3 regions of the Pseudomonas sp. GW821-FHT07G10 genome follow, and region 1 is predicted to be linked to each of the others. Evidence: predicted binding sites of a transcription regulator. Region 1 holds the regulator's gene; each other region holds the start of a gene.
The links. The regulator FliA, encoded in region 1, starts transcription of late flagellar genes. The targets are predictions, from matches to a motif close to CTAAAGTTTNNNNNNNNNNNGCCGNTAA.
Positions count from the first base shown of each region.

Region 2: a site for FliA is predicted at 3,203-3,230, ahead of motA (flagellar motor stator protein MotA). Genes of this name have one in related genera too.
Region 3: a site for FliA is predicted at 3,927-3,954, ahead of AC07O1_RS09645 (methyl-accepting chemotaxis protein). Genes of this name have one in related genera too.

Region 1 is NZ_JBWKQB010000012.1:94,420-100,268, reverse strand. It holds gene AC07O1_RS15440 (chemotaxis protein CheA) at 1-1,720, opposite strand, end outside; gene AC07O1_RS15435 (protein phosphatase CheZ) at 1,748-2,536, opposite strand; gene AC07O1_RS15430 (chemotaxis response regulator CheY) at 2,567-2,938, opposite strand; gene fliA (RNA polymerase sigma factor FliA) at 3,105-3,845, opposite strand; gene fleN (flagellar synthesis regulator FleN) at 3,842-4,672, opposite strand; gene flhF (flagellar biosynthesis GTPase FlhF) at 4,792-5,849, opposite strand, start outside.
Region 2 is NZ_JBWKQB010000001.1:376,371-382,219, forward strand. It holds gene asd (archaetidylserine decarboxylase) at 1-716, opposite strand, end outside; gene AC07O1_RS01705 (rhodanese-like domain-containing protein) at 735-1,550, opposite strand; gene AC07O1_RS01710 (HDOD domain-containing protein) at 1,594-3,132, opposite strand; gene motA (flagellar motor stator protein MotA) at 3,298-4,149, shown strand; gene motB (flagellar motor protein MotB) at 4,153-5,199, shown strand; gene rsgA (small ribosomal subunit biogenesis GTPase RsgA) at 5,413-5,849, opposite strand, start outside.
Region 3 is NZ_JBWKQB010000005.1:148,778-154,626, reverse strand. It holds gene acnA (aconitate hydratase AcnA) at 46-2,787, shown strand; gene AC07O1_RS09650 (CPBP family intramembrane glutamic endopeptidase) at 2,957-3,748, shown strand; gene AC07O1_RS09645 (methyl-accepting chemotaxis protein) at 3,984-5,549, shown strand; gene AC07O1_RS09640 (alpha/beta family hydrolase) at 5,680-5,849, opposite strand, start outside.

The DNA of each region.
Region 1 (5,849 bases):
TTTTCACCACGTCCATGCCCACACCACGACCCGACACGTCGGAAATCTCGGTTTTGGTCGAGAAACCTGGTGCAAAAATCAGGTTGTAGCATTCGGTGTCGCTCAGACGATCGGCGGCATCCTTGTCCATCACACCGCGTTTCACCGCAATGGAACGCAGGACACTCGGGTCCATGCCCTTTCCGTCATCGGAGATCGACAGCAGGATATGGTCGCCTTCTTGCTCGGCCGCCAGAATCACCTTGCCACCACGGGCCTTGCCCGATGCTTCGCGTTCTTCCGGGGACTCGATACCGTGGTCGACCGCGTTGCGCACCAAGTGGACCAGCGGGTCGGCCAGGGCCTCGACGAGGTTCTTGTCGAGGTCGGTTTCTTCGCCGACCAGTTCCAGATTGATCTCTTTCTTCAACTGGCGAGCCAGATCGCGTACCAGTCGCGGGAAGCGACCGAAGACTTTCTTGATCGGCTGCATCCGGGTTTTCATCACCGCGGTTTGCAGATCGGCCGTCACCACGTCGAGGTTCGACACGGCTTTGGACATGGCTTCATCGCCGCTATTGAGGCCCAGACGGACCAAGCGGTTACGGACCAGCACCAATTCGCCGACCATGTTCATGATCTCGTCCAGCCGCGCGGTATCGACCCGCACGGTGGTCTCGGCTTCACTGGCCGGTTTTTCCGATGACGCAGCCGCAGGCGCTCTGGCCGCAGCCGGTGCAGGAGCCGCCGGTTCTGGCGCTTGGGCCCTGGCTTCAGGTGCTTTTGTGACCAGCTGTGCAACCGCTTTGGCAACAGGCGCCGCCACTACCGCAGTCGCAGCAGCAGGTACTTCAGTGAACTTGCCTTTGCCGTGCAACTCGTCAAGCAACGACTCGAACTCATGATCGGAAATCAGATCACTGCCAGCCGCCAGAGCACTTGGCAGGGCAGCAGCTGGCACCGAAGCGATCGCCGCATCCAGTGCATCTACCGCGAATGTACCTTTGCCGTGCAACTGATCGAGCAATGCTTCGAATTCGTCGTCGGTAATCTCGTTGCTGGCCGCTTCGCCCTTTGGCGCAGCAGGCTCAGCTTGTGCCGTGACGGCGTCAACGGCGAACTGGCCCTTGCCGTGCAACTGATCGAGCAACGACTCGAACTCGGCATCGGTGATTTCATCGCTGCCTGGAGCCGCTGGAGCCAGCTGAACCACTGCAGGCGTTTCTGCCTGGGCTTTGACCGCGTTGAGCGAATCGAGCAGCTGTTCGAACTCATTGTCGGTGATGTCGCCCGATTCGCTCTCGACGACAGGTTCAGCGCTCACTTCAACCGCCGGTGCAACATCGGCAGCGGCAGGCTCGGCCAGCCGCGCCAACGCTGCCAATAATTCAGGTGTTGCAGCGGTGATCGCGGTGCGCTCGCGGACTTCGGTGAACATACCGTTCACGGCATCCAGCGCTTCCAGAACCACGTCCATCAATTCCGAGTCAACCCGACGCTCACCCTTGCGCAGGATGTCGAAGACGTTCTCGGCGATGTGACAGCACTCCACCAGCTCGTTGAGCTGGAGGAAGCCGGCGCCCCCTTTTACAGTGTGAAAACCGCGAAAAATTGCGTTGAGCAAGTCCGCATCATCTGGTCGGCTTTCAAGCTCAACCAGTTGTTCGGACAGTTGCTCAAGAATCTCGCCGGCCTCAACCAGGAAATCCTGAAGGATCTCTTCATCGGCGCCGAAGCTCATGTGTATGGGTGCTCCTGATAAGTCGGCCTAAAATCCAAGGCTGGAAAGCAAATCGTCTACATCGTCCTGACCGGACATAACGTCTTCACGTTTATCGGCATGAATCTGCGGACCTTCACCCTGAGACAGATGTTTTTCCGGATCTTTTTCCGCGAGGATCGATTCGCGGTCATGTTCAATGCCCGCAAACCGGTCGACGTGACTGGCCATCAACACGAGTTTGAGCAGATTGCTTTCGACTTCCGTGACCAATTGGGTCACGCGCTTGATCACCTGGCCTGTGAGGTCCTGGTAATCCTGAGCCAGCAGGATGTCGTTGAGATTGCTCGACACGACACGAGTCTGTTGCTCGCTACGCGTCAGGAAACCGTCTACCCGCCGGGCCAGTTCACGGAACTCCTCGGCACCGACTTCACGACGCATGAACCGCCCCCAGTCCACGCTCAAGGCCTGAGCCTCGGTGCTCAGGCCATTGACCAACGGGGTGCTGTTCTCGACCAGGTCCATGGTGCGGTTGGCCGCAGCCTCGGTCAGCCTGACCACATAGGACAGGCGCTCAGTGGCATCCGTGATCTGTGAAACCTCCTCGGCTTGCGGCATGTGCGGGTCAATATGAAAATTGACAATTGCGCTATGCAGCTCGCGGGTGAGCTTGCCTACCTCTTGGTACAGGCCGCGATCACGGGTCTGGTTGAGCTCATGGATCAGTTGCACCGCGTCGCCGAATTTACCTTTTTCAAGGCTTTCGACCAGTTCGCTGGCATGTTTTTTCAGGGTCGATTCAAAATCGCCCAGTGAAGATTCGTTATGCTCCATAGCTCTCCCGTGGCGGACTGGCTCCGCATATCAACCGATGCGTTCGAAGATTTTTTCGATCTTCTCTTTCAGCGCCTGAGCCGTGAATGGTTTGACCACATAGCCGTTCACACCGGCCTGAGCGGCTTCGATGATTTGCTCGCGCTTGGCTTCGGCCGTCACCATCAACACCGGCAGGTGCTTGAGCTTTTCATCGGCACGCACGTGGCGCAGCAAGTCGATACCGGTCATGCCGGGCATGTTCCAGTCCGTTACCAGAAAGTCGATGCTCCCGCTGTTGAGGACCGGAATCGCGGTAGTACCATCATCCGCCTCGACCGTGTTGGTGAACCCAAGGTCACGCAACAGGTTTTTTATGATCCGCCGCATCGTTGAGAAGTCATCAACGATGAGGATTTTCATGTTCTTGTCCAATTCGACCTCCAAGCAGTCTTAAAACGCGCCCAGCACCTGAACGCGCCATTCAATCAATTCGGCGTAACACTCAACGGTTGCATGGAGCACAACGGGCCGTGACCAGTGCGGCTACGCCATACCAGCCTCGTTCGCAGTGTCCCCACACTGCCTGTCAGCGCGCTCGCCACTCCCCCAAACGCCCCCGTAAACGGGCCGCGCACTGGCTGTGTAACTGGCTGACCCGCGATTCGCTGACTCCCAGGACCTCACCGATTTCCTTGAGGTTCAGCTCTTCGTCGTAGTACAGCGCCAACACCAGTCGCTCACGCTCCGGCAAATTGGCAATCGCGTCCGCCAACGCAGCCTGGAAGCGTTCATCTTCCAGATCACGCGACGGCTCGAGATGAGCACTCGCGCCATCCTCGTGCAGCCCTTCATGCTCGCCGTCCTGCAACAGATCGTCGAAGCTGAACAACCGACTACCCAAGGTGTCGTTCAAAATCCCGTAATAATCATCGAGACTCAATTGGAGTTCGGCCGCAACCTCGTGATCTTTAGCGTCACGTCCGGTTTTAGCTTCAATTGAGCGGATTGCGTCACTGACCATCCGGGTATTGCGGTGTACCGAACGTGGAGCCCAGTCACCTTTACGCACTTCATCGAGCATCGCGCCACGAATGCGGATCCCCGCATAAGTCTCGAAACTCGCGCCCTTGCTGGCGTCGTATTTGGTCGACACTTCCAGCAAGCCGATCATCCCGGCCTGGATCAGATCCTCGACCTGAACACTGGCTGGCAGGCGTGCCAGCAAGTGATAGGCAATACGCTTGACCAGTGGCGCATAGCGCTCGATCAGCTCGTACTGGCTATCACGTGCCGACGCCTTGTAGAGGTTGTACCCGCTGGCGCTCATAGCACCGGCCCTGCCGTTTGATGCACCAGCCGCTCGACGAAAAATTCCAGATGCCCGCGTGGATTGGCAGGCAGCGGCCAGGTATCGACCTTCTGAGCAATGGCTTTGAACGCCAGCGCGCACTTCGAACGAGGGAAGGCCTCATAGACCGCACGCTGCTTTTGCACAGCCTTGCGCACACACTCGTCGTAGGGAACCGCACCGACGTACTGCAAGGCCACGTCCAGGAAGCGATCCGTGACCTTGGTCAACTTGGCGAACAGATTGCGACCTTCCTGCGGGCTCTGCGCCATGTTGGCGAGCACACGGAAGCGGTTCATGCCATGGTCACGATTGAGCAATTTGATCAGGGCATAGGCATCGGTGATCGAGGTCGGCTCGTCGCAGACCACCAGCAGCACTTCCTGGGCCGCGCGAACAAAACTGACAACCGAATCACCAATACCGGCGGCGGTGTCGATCACCAGCACGTCGAGGTTGTCGCCGATATCGCTAAAGGCCTGGATCAGGCCGGCATGTTGGGCCGGGCTCAGATGCACCATGCTCTGCGTACCGGATGCTGCCGGGACGATGCGAATGCCGCCTGGCCCCTGAAGCAGTACATCGCGCAACTCACAACGCCCCTCGACCACATCGGCCAGAGTGCGTTTGGGTGTCAGTCCCAACAGAACGTCGACGTTCGCCAGCCCCAGATCGGCATCCAGCAGCATGACGCGCCGGCCTAGCTCAGCTAGAGCCAGGGACAAGTTCACTGACACGTTAGTCTTCCCGACGCCACCTTTGCCGCCGGTCACCGCAATCACCTGTACGGGATGCATGCTGCCCATGTTCTTTCTATACCTTGTCTTACTTAGACGGAGGCCACATAACTGGCTGCGCGTTCACCACTGAAACAATGCATGGCAGACCATCGATGTAGATTCACTGCAATCTATTCGTTATTACCTTAGCCGACCCGCTTGGTCGGGCTGTGGTAGAGGTCAGCGAACATATCAGCCATGGCTTCTTCGCTGGGTTCTTCCTGCATCTGCACACTCACGGCGCGACTGACCAATTGATGGCGGCGTGGTAAATGCAGATCATCCGGAATCCGCGGCCCATCGGTCAGATAAGCAACGGGTAACTCGTGACTGATCGCCAGACTCAACACTTCGCCCAGGCTTGCCGTTTCATCCAGTTTAGTCAGGATGCACCCTGCCAGCCCGCAGCGTTTGTAACTGTGATAAGCGGCGGTTAGTACCTGTTTCTGGCTGGTTGTTGCCAACACCAGATAATTCTTTGACTTGATCCCGCGACCGGCCAGGCTTTCCAGCTGCATGCGCAACGCCGGGTCGCTGGCCTGAAGGCCGGCGGTATCGATCAACACGACGCGCTTGCGCAACAGCGGATCGAGCGCCTGCGCCAGGGACTGGCCCGGGTCGACGTGGGTCACGGAGACATTGAGGATACGCCCCAGGGTCTTGAGCTGTTCCTGGGCCCCGATACGGTAGCTGTCCATGCTCACCAGCGCGATGTTCTGCGCGCCGTACTTGAGCACATAACGCGCCGCCAGCTTGGCCAGCGTGGTGGTCTTGCCCATGCCGGCAGGGCCGACCATGGCAATCACCCCGCCCTCTTCCAGCGGCTCGATCTCGGGGGTCGCGATCATCCGCGCCAGGTGCGCCAACAGCATGCGCCAGGCCTGACGTGGCTCTTCAATTTCGGTAATCAGTGCCAGCAGGTCGCGCGACAGCGGACCGGACAAACCGATACGTTGCAGGCGACGCCATAGATTGGCCTGCTGTGGCCGGCTGCCTTGCAACTGGTTCCAGGCCAGCGAGCCCAACTGCACTTCCAGCAGCTCACGCAGACCGCTGAGCTCGAATCGCATCGAGTCAAACACGCGCTGATCCACGGAAGGCGAAGCAGCGGGTGCCGGTGCTGGACGACGGGGCTCAGCGAAGGTCGGCTCGATCAACGGTTCGGCGGCGGTCAGCGGCAAACCGGCGAACAACTGACGATTGG
Region 2 (5,849 bases), on a different contig from region 1:
AGATGGATCGGCGCACGTGCGGCTTCGTCGTAACGTACGGTTTTCAGCTCGCGCTTGGGCGGCGTCACCAGCCCGGCCCAGACCGTTTCAACCGAAGCGACAATCATCGCCCCCACCAATACCACGGCCATCGGCCCGCGCTCGGTATCGAATATGCACGCCACGCGCTCGTTGCGGGCGAACAGTTCCGGGACATTTTCGGCAGTGGTCTGGTTGACCGAGAAAATCCGGCCCGGGATGTAAACCATCTCGCGCAGGGTACCGGCCAGTGGCATGTGCACGCGGTGGTAGTCCTTGGGCGACAGGTAAATAGTGGCGAAATCGCCGCCCATGAACGGCGCGGCTGCAGCGGCATCACCGCCGAGCAGCTCCAGCACGCTGAAGCTGTGGCCTTTGGCCTGGAATACGCGACCGTGTTCGATCGGGCCAAGCTGGCTGACCGCACCGTCCGCCGGGCTGAGGATCGCGCCCGGCGTCTGGTCCAGTGGTCGTGCACCCTCTTTCAGGGCGCGGGTGAAGAAGGCGTTGAAGTGTTCGTAAGCGGTCAGGTCTTCGACCAGCGCTTGGGACATGTCTACCTGATAACGCTTGGCGAACCAGGCGGTGAAGGCATTCTTGAACCAGCGCACGCGGCATTCGGCAATGCAGCCGGCCAGGCGCGAAAGCAGGTGATGGGGCAGCAAGTACTGGCTGAGGATAAACAAACGCTTTTTCATTAACTGTCCTTAAAAACCTTAAATCTCTACAGGCGTGTCGGGGTGGTTGCCCCATTCGCCCCAGGAGCCGGCGTAGCCTTTGACTCGCGGATAACCGAGCGCCTTGGCCACCAGATAGGTGAAGCCAGAGCGATGGTGAGTCTGGCAGTGGGTGATCACTTCTTTGTCTTTGGTGATGCCGAGCTTTTCGAGGATCTGCGGCATGTCCTTGCGGATGCGCAGGTTGCGCGCCTGATCCATGCCGGCCGTCCATTCAAAATTGACCGCGCCGGGGATATGCCCGCCTTTGGCCGCGAGGACTTTTTCGCCGGAGTATTCCAGTGGGCCGCGCGCATCCCAGATCGCCAGGTCGGCAGCGCCCAAACGGCTTTGCAGGTATTCGCGGGTGGCGGTGGGTTCGTCGTGCAGGGTCAGGGCGACTGGGCCACCCACCGCAGTCGGGACCTGGATCGACATTGGCAAACCTTCTGTCAGCCAGGCCTGCAGGCCGCCGTCGACATAGTGGTAGTGGCTGTGGCCGATGACATCCAGCAGCCAGATAAAGCGCCCGGCCCAACCGCCGCCTTCGTCGTCATAGACCACGTAGACCGCATCGGGGTTGTGTCCCAGTTCACCGAACAACGCTTCAAGAGCGGCCTGTGTCGGCAACAGGCCCGGCGCAGGCGCCTGTCCAAGCTGAGTACGTTTAGGATCGACGAAGCGTGCGCCGGGAATATGTCCCTCTGCGTAGCGGGCACTGCTGGTCAGGTCGACCAGGATCAGTTCGCGGGCGTCGAGGCGGGCGAGCAGGTCGCCGGGTTCGATCACCAACGGCAAGCCAGAGAAATCAGGCATGTGAGGTCTCCAGAGCAAAAAAGGGAGGATTGTAGCGCAAGCGTCAGGTACCGCGGTTGGTAAAGCTGTGCAGGGCCTTTTCGATGCACTGTGCGGTTTTTCCGAAGGCCTGCACAGTGATTTCCGAGAACGGGCCACCGCCCTGGTCGGCCACTAACAGCATCACCACCCGGCCGTTACTGCTCAGAGAGCGCAACAATAGATGCTCGCCGCCGAACTGGCTGCGCAGGCTGTTGGGCAGCAGTGCCGAAAATTGTGCGTTGCTGGCCGGTGTCAGACGAATTTGTGCCGGTTTTGCCAGCAGGCGTTGCAGCACGGAGCTTTGGCTGACCTGCAGGTTCAGAGCGGCCGACTCTTCGGGCAGGCCGGCAATCTGATGGACCCGCAGGCTACTCAGGCTACGGTCCGCCATCAACAGCATCACCCGGCGCATCCCGCAGGCCACCAGCGCATCGCGGGCCAAGGTGATCAGGTGCATCGCGTTGTTGAATCGGCTCGGCTCTACCAGCAATTGCGTGCAGTGTTTGCGCCACATCACCAGGTCTTCGGCCGAGGGCGGTGCTGCCGGCAGCAGGGCGCGATGAATGCGGCGTGTGTTCCAGGGCCAGAGCATCGCTTGGGCCGGGTGCCAGAGGTCGGGCATTGTATGGTTGCGTGCACTCTGTGCGGCTTGCTGGTGCAGTTGCTGCTGAAGTTCGTCCATCGGTACTTGCAGATAAAGGCCGGTCAAGTACTGCCAGCGCACATTGTGCGGACTGTCCCAGGCATGCTGAGCCGACAGCGCCAGGCCGTTGGCCAGCAGCACGGTGTTGGCCGGCTGATTCAGCCAGCGGCGCAAGGCAGGGTCGGCGTCCAGTCGCTGTTGCTGACGCAAAGGGTGATCGCTGTCACGGGCGATGTGCAGAACCTTGACCAATTCCCGCTGCTCGTTGATCAACACGCGATAGCCCTGCGCAACCCAGACCGGCAAGCGCCAGACTTCGACAAGCGCCAGGCACAATTCCAGCAGGCGCACACCGAACAATTGCTGTTCGACCTTGCGCGCTGACTCGCCCTTGTGAATCACCCTCAGCTCCCACTCTTCCAGCAATTGCGGATGCGTCAGCGTCAATGGCCAGAGCGGCGAAAGGAACAGCAAACTGCCCCAATGGATGTCCTGCCAAAGACGCGCCAGGCGGCTGGCGAACAGGCCGTTGGCCTGTTGTGTGGCGTGCTGGCTGATCAGTTGCAATTGCCGCAACGCTATAGGGATTGCTTCCTGGGGCAAGGCTGGCAGGCGCGCGAGCAATGCTTCGGTGCGCTTCAAACCGAGGCGATTGATCGCGATCTCAAGGTTTTCGGCCGGCTCGGTCATGTTGCCGTGGGTGTGGCGGTTGGCTTCGCGAATTACGCTGAGGGCCAGTGCGGGACTTTCTTGCATGAGCTCGGCGATATCGCGCATCGAACTGCGGTTATCGGCGATGGCTTTGCACACCCGGTCATGGCTGGTTTGCGGCACCGGCAAAGACACGGCGTCGAGGAGCTTTATCCAGCTTTCGAGGGTCTTGGGTTTTGCAGTTGGGACTGTCGTTTCATTAACCATGGCTGGGCGCGATCATCATTCACAATTAACACGCCCAGAAGGGGGCAAACTGGCTTTTCGCCTTATCGGGCTATAGTCTGGCGCAGTTTTGCCGATAAGTAGAAGAAGAGTTTTATTAACTTCCGAATATGACCTTGAACCCGACTCAATAAGTACTCTCCTACTATGGCTAAAATCATCGGCATCATTGTCGTATTCGCGAGCGTGCTCGGCGGATACGTACTCTCCCACGGCAAAATTGCCGCCCTGATTCAGCCTTTCGAGGTCATGATCATTGGTGGTGCAGCCTTCGGCGCATTCCTCCAGGCCAACCCCGGTTACATGACGCTGCATGTCCTCAAGAAAGCCCTGAGGATGTTCAGTTCGCGTTTCACTCACACCTTCTATCTGGAGGTGCTGGGCCTGATCTACGAGATCCTCAACAAGAGCCGTCGCGAAGGCATGATGGCGATTGAAAGCGACATCGAAGATGCAGCCGCCAGCCCGATCTTCGCCAAGTACCCGGCCGTGCTCAAAGATCAACGCATGACCGCGTACATCTGTGATTACTTGCGCATCATGTCCTCCGGCAACATGGCCCCCCATGAGCTTGAAGGCTTGTTCGACATGGAATTGTTCAGCCTGAAAGAAGATCTGGAGCATCCTTCTCACGCGGTCAACGGTATCGCCGATGCCATGCCCGGCTTCGGTATCGTCGCGGCGGTATTGGGTATCGTGGTGACCATGGCCTCTCTCGGCGAAGGTGACCAGAAAGCCATCGGCATGCACGTCGGTGCGGCGCTGGTCGGTACCTTCTTCGGTATTCTCGCGGCCTACGGCTTCTTCGGCCCGCTGGCTCATTCGCTGGCCCACGACGCCAAGGAAGAACTGAACGTCTACGAGGCCATCAAGGCTTCACTGGTGGCTTCGGCCTCCGGCATGCCGCCGTCGCTGGCAGTGGAGTTCGGGCGCAAGGTTCTGTACCCGGCGCACCGTCCTAGCTTCGCAGAGCTGGAACAAGCGGTTCGCGGTCGCTAAGTCATGGAAAATAATCAACCGATTATCATCAAGCGCGTCAAGCGCCACGCCGGCGGACATCACGGAGGCGCCTGGAAAATCGCCTTCGCTGACTTCGCGACGGCGATGATGGCGTTCTTCCTGGTGTTGTGGCTGTTGTCCACGGCGACCCCGGAACAGAAGATTGCCATCGCCGGTTACTTCAAGGACCCGATCGGTTTTTCCGAGAGCGGTACGCCGTTCATTATTGACCTGGGTGGTTCGCCGCAGCTGGCGCCGGAAAAGACCATCAACCCAGAGGTCAAGTCGCAGCCGCAGCCGGACAAGGTCATCATCGACACCGATCAAGTCGAAAACATGGCCGAAAAGGTCGAGCAGGAACGTCTCGAGCTGCTGCTGCAAGAATTGCAGAAAAAGGTTGAAGAGAGCCCGCAGCTGCAGAAATTCAAGGATCAGATTCTCTTCGAAATCACCCCGGACGGTTTGCGCATCCAGATCATGGACGCCGAGAACCGGCCGATGTTCGACTCCGGCAGTGCGCGTCTGAAGCCGTATTTCGAAGACATCCTGTTGGCCATGGCGGACACCATCAAAGCGGTGCCGAACAAGATCAGCGTCAGCGGTCACACCGATGCCAAACCCTACACCGGCACCGGCGACTTTGGTAACTGGGAACTGTCGGCCAACCGTGCCAACGCTGCGCGCCGGGCGCTGGTTGCCGGTGGTTATCCGGATACGCAAGTGGCCAGGGTGGTGGGCTTCGCCTCGTCGGCATTGTTTGACCGTGAACATCCGTTCAATCCGGTCAACCGGCGGATCGATATCGTCGTGCTGACCAAGAAAGCCCAGCGCGCCATCGAGGGCGAGCAAGGTGCCGAGCCTGCGCCAGCGCCGACACCAGGGCAGGGCGCACCAGGTGAAGTGCCAGGCGCGGCCGCCGACCCGAACGCTCTGCCGGCGGACAAGCAGCCGCTGCCGGCCCATGAGCTTCGGGAGAGACTGAACCTGTTTGAGGACAGTCCACCGAAAGCAGGCGGGGCGGGTAAAGCCGCTGAGCCAGCGAAGCAGTGACCCACAAAAAAGCCGCGATGATCGCGGCTTTCTTGTCTCTGCCGATTGCTACTTATTAATTGATCGTTCCCACGCTCCCGCGTGGGAATGCATCCTGTGACGCTCTGCGTCACCTCTACAGCGGACGCAGAGCGTCCGGGGCGGCATTCCCACGCAGAGCGTGGGAACGATCAAGATGATCGCGGCTTTTTTGTCTCTGCCGGTTGCTACTTATTAATAGCTGGTTTCCGGCAGGCTGGCGATGATCGAGCGGTAGCTGTTCATTCGCTGTTGTTGCACGCGGCCATCTTCCAGTGCCTTGAGCAGCGCGCAACCAGGCTCGCGGTCATGCTTGCAGTCACGGAAGCGGCAGGTGCCGATCAGATCGTTGAACTCGATGAAGCCTGCTTCGACGTCGGCGCGGCTGACATGGCCCAGACCGAATTCACGAATCCCCGGGGAGTCGATCAGTTCGCCGCCGCCCGGGAAGTGGAACAGCCGCGCAGTGGTGGTGGTGTGGGTGCCTTGGCCGGAGAGTTCGGACAACGGGCCGACCCGGGCTTCGACTTCCGGTAGCAGGCTGTTCACCAGCGAGGATTTGCCGACGCCGGACTGGCCGACGAACACGCTGATACGGCCGTCCAGTTGAACTTGCAACTGCTCCATGCCGT
Region 3 (5,849 bases), on a different contig from region 1:
CGTCCCGCCAGGTCCGTAGCCGTGCGGACTAAAAGGAGTCATTCAATGCCGTCCCTCGATAGCCTGAAAGCCCTTAAAACATTAAAAGTCGACGACAAGACTTATCACTATTTCAGCCTGCCGGAAGCCGCCAAGTCTCTTGGTGATCTCGACAAACTGCCCATGTCGCTGAAAGTCCTGCTGGAAAACCTGCTGCGCTGGGAAGACGAAAAAACCGTTACCGGCGCCGACCTCAAGGCCCTCGCGGCCTGGCTCAAGGAACGCCGCTCCGACCGGGAAATTCAGTACCGTCCGGCGCGGGTGCTGATGCAAGACTTCACTGGCGTACCCGCGGTGGTCGACCTGGCTGCCATGCGCGCCGCCGTGGCCAAGGCCGGCGGCGATCCGCAACGCATCAACCCGCTGTCGCCGGTGGACCTGGTGATCGATCACTCGGTGATGGTCGACAAATTTGCCAGTGCCAGTGCGTTCAAACAGAACGTCGACATCGAAATGCAGCGCAATGGCGAACGTTATGCCTTCCTGCGTTGGGGCCAAAGCGCCTTTGACAACTTCAGCGTGGTGCCACCGGGCACCGGGATCTGTCACCAGGTCAACCTCGAATACCTCGGCCGCACGGTCTGGACCAAGGATGAAGACAGCCGCACCTATGCCTTCCCGGACACACTGGTCGGTACAGATTCCCACACCACCATGATCAATGGCCTCGGCGTACTCGGCTGGGGTGTCGGCGGTATCGAAGCCGAAGCCGCGATGCTCGGCCAACCGGTGTCGATGCTGATTCCGGAAGTGATCGGCTTCAAGCTGACCGGCAAGCTCAAGGAGGGCATCACCGCCACTGACCTGGTGCTGACCGTCACACAGATGCTGCGCAAGAAAGGCGTGGTCGGCAAATTCGTCGAGTTCTATGGCGACGGCCTCGCCGACTTGCCGCTGGCGGACCGCGCAACCATTGCCAATATGGCCCCGGAATACGGCGCTACCTGCGGATTTTTCCCGGTGGATGACGTCACCCTGGACTACCTGCGTTTGTCCGGCCGGTCGACTGAAACCGTAAAACTGGTGGAGGCCTACAGCAAGGTTCAGGGCCTGTGGCGCTTGCCCGGCAAAGAACCGGTATTCACCGATAGCCTGGCGCTGGACATGGGCCGCGTCGAGGCCAGCCTGGCCGGCCCCAAGCGCCCACAGGACCGCGTCTCGCTGCCGAACGTCGGCCAGGCCTTTACCGACTTTCTCGGCCTACAATACAAACCCACCAGCAAAGAAGAGGGTCGCCTGGAAAGCGAAGGCGGCGGTGGCGTCGCGGTGGGCAGCGCTGAACTTGTAGGCGAAGCGGATTATGACTATGAAGGCCAGACCTATCGCTTGAAAAACGGCGCCGTGGTGATTGCCGCGATCACCTCCTGCACCAACACCTCCAACCCCAGCGTCATGATGGCAGCCGGGTTGGTGGCGAAAAAAGCCGTGGAGAAAGGCCTCAAACGCAAACCCTGGGTCAAGAGTTCCCTGGCACCCGGCTCGAAAGTCGTCACCGACTACTACAACGCCGCGGGCCTGACCCAGTATCTCGATGAACTGGGTTTTTCCTTGGTCGGATACGGCTGCACGACCTGCATCGGTAACTCCGGGCCGTTGTCGGAGCCAATCGAAAAGGCCATTCAAAAGGCAGACCTGACCGTCGCCTCGGTATTGTCCGGCAACCGCAACTTCGAGGGTCGCGTACATCCACTGGTGAAAACCAACTGGCTGGCGTCGCCACCGCTGGTGGTAGCCTACGCCCTGGCTGGCAGCGTGCGGATCGATATCAGTAGCGAGCCGCTGGGTATCGGTACCGATGGCCAGCCGGTGTACCTGCGCGACATCTGGCCCAGTGCCAAGGAAATCGCCGACGCGGTGGCCCAGGTCAGTACCAAAATGTTCCACAAGGAATACGCCGAAGTGTTTGCCGGTGACGCACAATGGCAAGCCATCGAAGTCCCGCAAGCGGCGACCTATGTCTGGCAGCAGGACTCCACCTACATCCAGCATCCACCGTTCTTCGATGACATCGCAGGCCCGTTGCCGGTAGTCGCAGACGTCAAGGGCGCGAGGGTTCTGGCGCTGCTCGGCGACTCGGTGACCACCGACCACATCTCCCCTGCCGGTAACATCAAGACCGACAGCCCTGCCGGGAGCTACCTGCGCGGATTGGGTGTGGAGCCGCGCGACTTCAACTCCTATGGCTCACGTCGCGGCAACCATGAAGTGATGATGCGCGGCACCTTCGCCAACATCCGTATCCGCAATGAAATGCTTGGGGGCGAAGAAGGCGGCAACACGATCTACATCCCCACCGGCGAAAAACTGCCGATCTACGATGCAGCCATGCGTTATCAGGCAGCCGGCACTCCACTGGTGGTGATCGCAGGTCAGGAATACGGCACCGGCTCAAGCCGCGATTGGGCAGCCAAGGGCACCAACCTGCTGGGAGTCAAGGCGGTGATCGCCGAGAGTTTCGAGCGTATCCACCGCTCCAACCTGGTGGGCATGGGCGTGCTGCCGTTGCAGTTCAAACTTGATCAGAACCGCAAGAGCCTGAAACTGACGGGCAAGGAAACCCTGGATATTCAGGGCTTGACCGGCGTCGAACTGCAACCGCGCATGAACCTCACACTGGTGATCACCCGTGAAGACGGCAGCAGCGAGAAGATCGAAGTGCTGTGCCGGATCGACACCTTGAATGAAGTTGAGTACTACAAGTCGGGGGGGATTCTGCATTACGTGTTGCGGCAGTTGATCGCGTCGTAATTCCACTTCACCTGAAACACCGCCTTCGGGCGGTGTTTTTGTTTGGCTGATGGGAGTGTTCCTCTGTTTATAATTGCGCCCCCGATAGGTTCGGGCGCATTCGGACGATCCGGGCGACTCAGACCGCTCCAGCGTTTTAAGGTAAGACTCCCGCCTGAAAGGACTTCACATGATCGCTTTGCCATGGCTCTATCTGGCACTCCTCTGCATCGGCTACAGCCTGGCAATGTTTGCCGGACAACTGGAGGTGCAAGCACTGATCGCCGTTGCCTTGCTGCTGTTTGCAGGTTTTGCCGTGCGCCAGCAAAAGAGCCGTTATGGCCGTTATCTCGGACACGGCTTGTTTGTGGTACTGGCCCTCGCGTTGGCTCTGCATTGGTTACCGGGCTTCTACAACGGTAGCGTCATTGGCCCCGAAGTCTTTACCGAAGATGCAGTGCCGTTCTCGATGTACCTCAATCTGGACAAACCGCTGATTGGCTTCTGGCTGTTGCTGGTATGCCCATGGATTGTCGGACGGCGTTCTCTGCGTCTTTCGCTGTACGCGACCGCCCTGGCCTTGCCCCTGAGTGCACTGGCCGCGCTCGGTGGTGCGGTGTTGCTGGGCGTCACTCATTGGGAACCGAAGTGGCCGGATCAAGGTTGGCTTTGGGTACTGAACAACCTGCTGTTGGTGACTCTGGTCGAGGAAGCCCTGTTTCGTGGCTATATTCAGGGCGGTTTGAGCCAGCGCTTCAAACAGCTGCCTTATGGCGAAACCCTTGCACTGATATTCGCGGCGCTGCTCTTTGGCCTGGTGCATCTGGGCGCCGGCTGGCAATGGGTATTGCTGGCGAGTATTGCCGGGGTCGGCTACGGTCTGGCCTATCGTTTTGGCGGACTGAGCGCGGCAATCGCCACGCACTTTGGTTTGAATCTACTGCATTTCGGGCTGTTTACTTATCCGATGCTGGCTGGATAAGACATTACCGGATCAAACAGGTACTGAAGTACCAGATAACATGAGCTTCAGTACCATTGTCTGGTCAGGAAGAACAACTTGGCCGACTCTGCGCAAATTTCTGCAACAGTCCATTCACTATCCATTTCAAGGCGCAAACCGCTCACCTGAGACGCACCACCGATTTTTGAAAAATATTTTCAATAATCCCCAGGCACTGCCGACAACCTGACAAAGCCTTGCGGATTGAAAAACCATGCGTAACAACCAGCCCGTTACACAACGTGAACGTACCTTCCCGGCTCAGCAACGGTTGATTTCCACCACCGATGCCAAAGGCGTGATTACCTACTGCAACGACGCTTTCGTTGAAATAAGTGGTTTTTCTCGAGAGGAACTGATCCGTGCACCGCACAACCTGGTACGTCACCCAGACGTCCCGGCAGCGGTGTTTGCGCACATGTGGGGCACTCTGAAGCAAGGCTTGCCCTGGATGGGCATTGTCAAGAATCGCTGTAAATCCGGTGACCACTACTGGGTCAACGCCTATGTCACACCGGTTTTCGAAGGCAATCAGGTGGTCGGTTACGAGTCGGTACGGGTCAAACCCACCGCCGAACAGATCCACCGCGCCGAAGCGCTCTACCAACGTATCAACCAGGGCAAGTCGGCCATTCCTCAAAGTGATAAATGGTTGCCGGTACTGCAAGACTGGTTGCCGTTCATTCTGGTCAGCCAGCTCAGCTTTCTGATTGGCATCTGGCTCAACTCCCATTGGGGCTTCGCCCTGGCTGCCGGGCTCTCGGTGCCGCTGGGTCTGCTCGGTTTGAGCTGGCAACAACGTGGCCTCAAGCGCTTGCTGCGCCTGGCTGAACAGACCACCTCGGACCCGCTGATCGCACAGATGTACACCGACAGTCGCGGCGCCCAGGCACGCCTGGAGATGTCCATTCTCAGCCAGGAGGCACGCCTGAAAACCTGCCTGACCCGCCTCCAGGACACCGCCGAGCACTTGAACGAGCAAGCCCGTCAATCCGACGCCCTGGCCCACAAGAGCTCCACCGGGCTGGAGCGCCAGCGGGTTGAGACTGAGCAAGTGGCCACTGCCGTCAACCAGATGGCTGCCACCACTCAAGAAGTCGCCAGCCACGTCCAGCGCACCGCCGACGCCACTCAGCAAGCCAATCGCCTGACCAGTCGCGGCCGCGACGTCGCCGGCGAAACCCGCGAAGCCATCCAGCGCCTGTCGCAGGTGGTCGGTGAAACCGGCGCCACGGTAACTCAACTGGCCAAAGACAGCGACGAAATCGGCGGCGTGGTCGATGTGATCAAAGGCATCGCCGACCAGACCAACCTGCTGGCCTTGAACGCCGCCATCGAAGCGGCCCGCGCCGGTGAAATGGGGCGTGGCTTTGCGGTGGTTGCCGATGAAGTACGGCAACTGGCGCAACGTACCAGTGAGTCCACCGGGCAGATCCACAGCCTGATCGCCAAACTGCAACAGACCGCCAGCACCGCCGTACAAACCATGGACGCCGGCCATCGCCAGGCTGAAGAAGGTGTCGCGCGGGTACTCGAGGCCGACAAGGCGTTGGTGGGCATCAGCGAAGCGGTGGCCAACATCACCGACATGACCGCTCAGATTGCAGCTGCGACCGAAGAACAAAGCGCCGTGGCTGAAGAGATCAGCCGCAATATCAGCACCATCGCGCAGCTGGCTGATCAGACCTCGGAACAAGCGCAAAACTCGGCACTGCTCAGTGAAGAGTTGACCCGTACAGCGAATACCCAGTATTCGTTGGTGGAACGCTTTAACCGCTGACAGATGCACCCCTACCGATCGTTCCCACGCTCTGCGTGGGAATGCATCCCGTGACGCTCTGCGTCACATCCAGAAGCGGAACGCGGAGCGTCCCTGGCGGCATTCCCACGCGGAGCGTGGGAATGATCACTTAACGGAGAAATTCGGCGACCTTTTTGGCAGCGGACTCCAAATGGTGCTCATGGGTAAAGCCCGAGGCCTTCAACGGCTTAAGGTCATGATCCCCCGCCACCAGCCACATCACCTCGATGCTCGGCGACAATACGTAACCCTCCACCGCCTGCCGATTACCCAATGCAT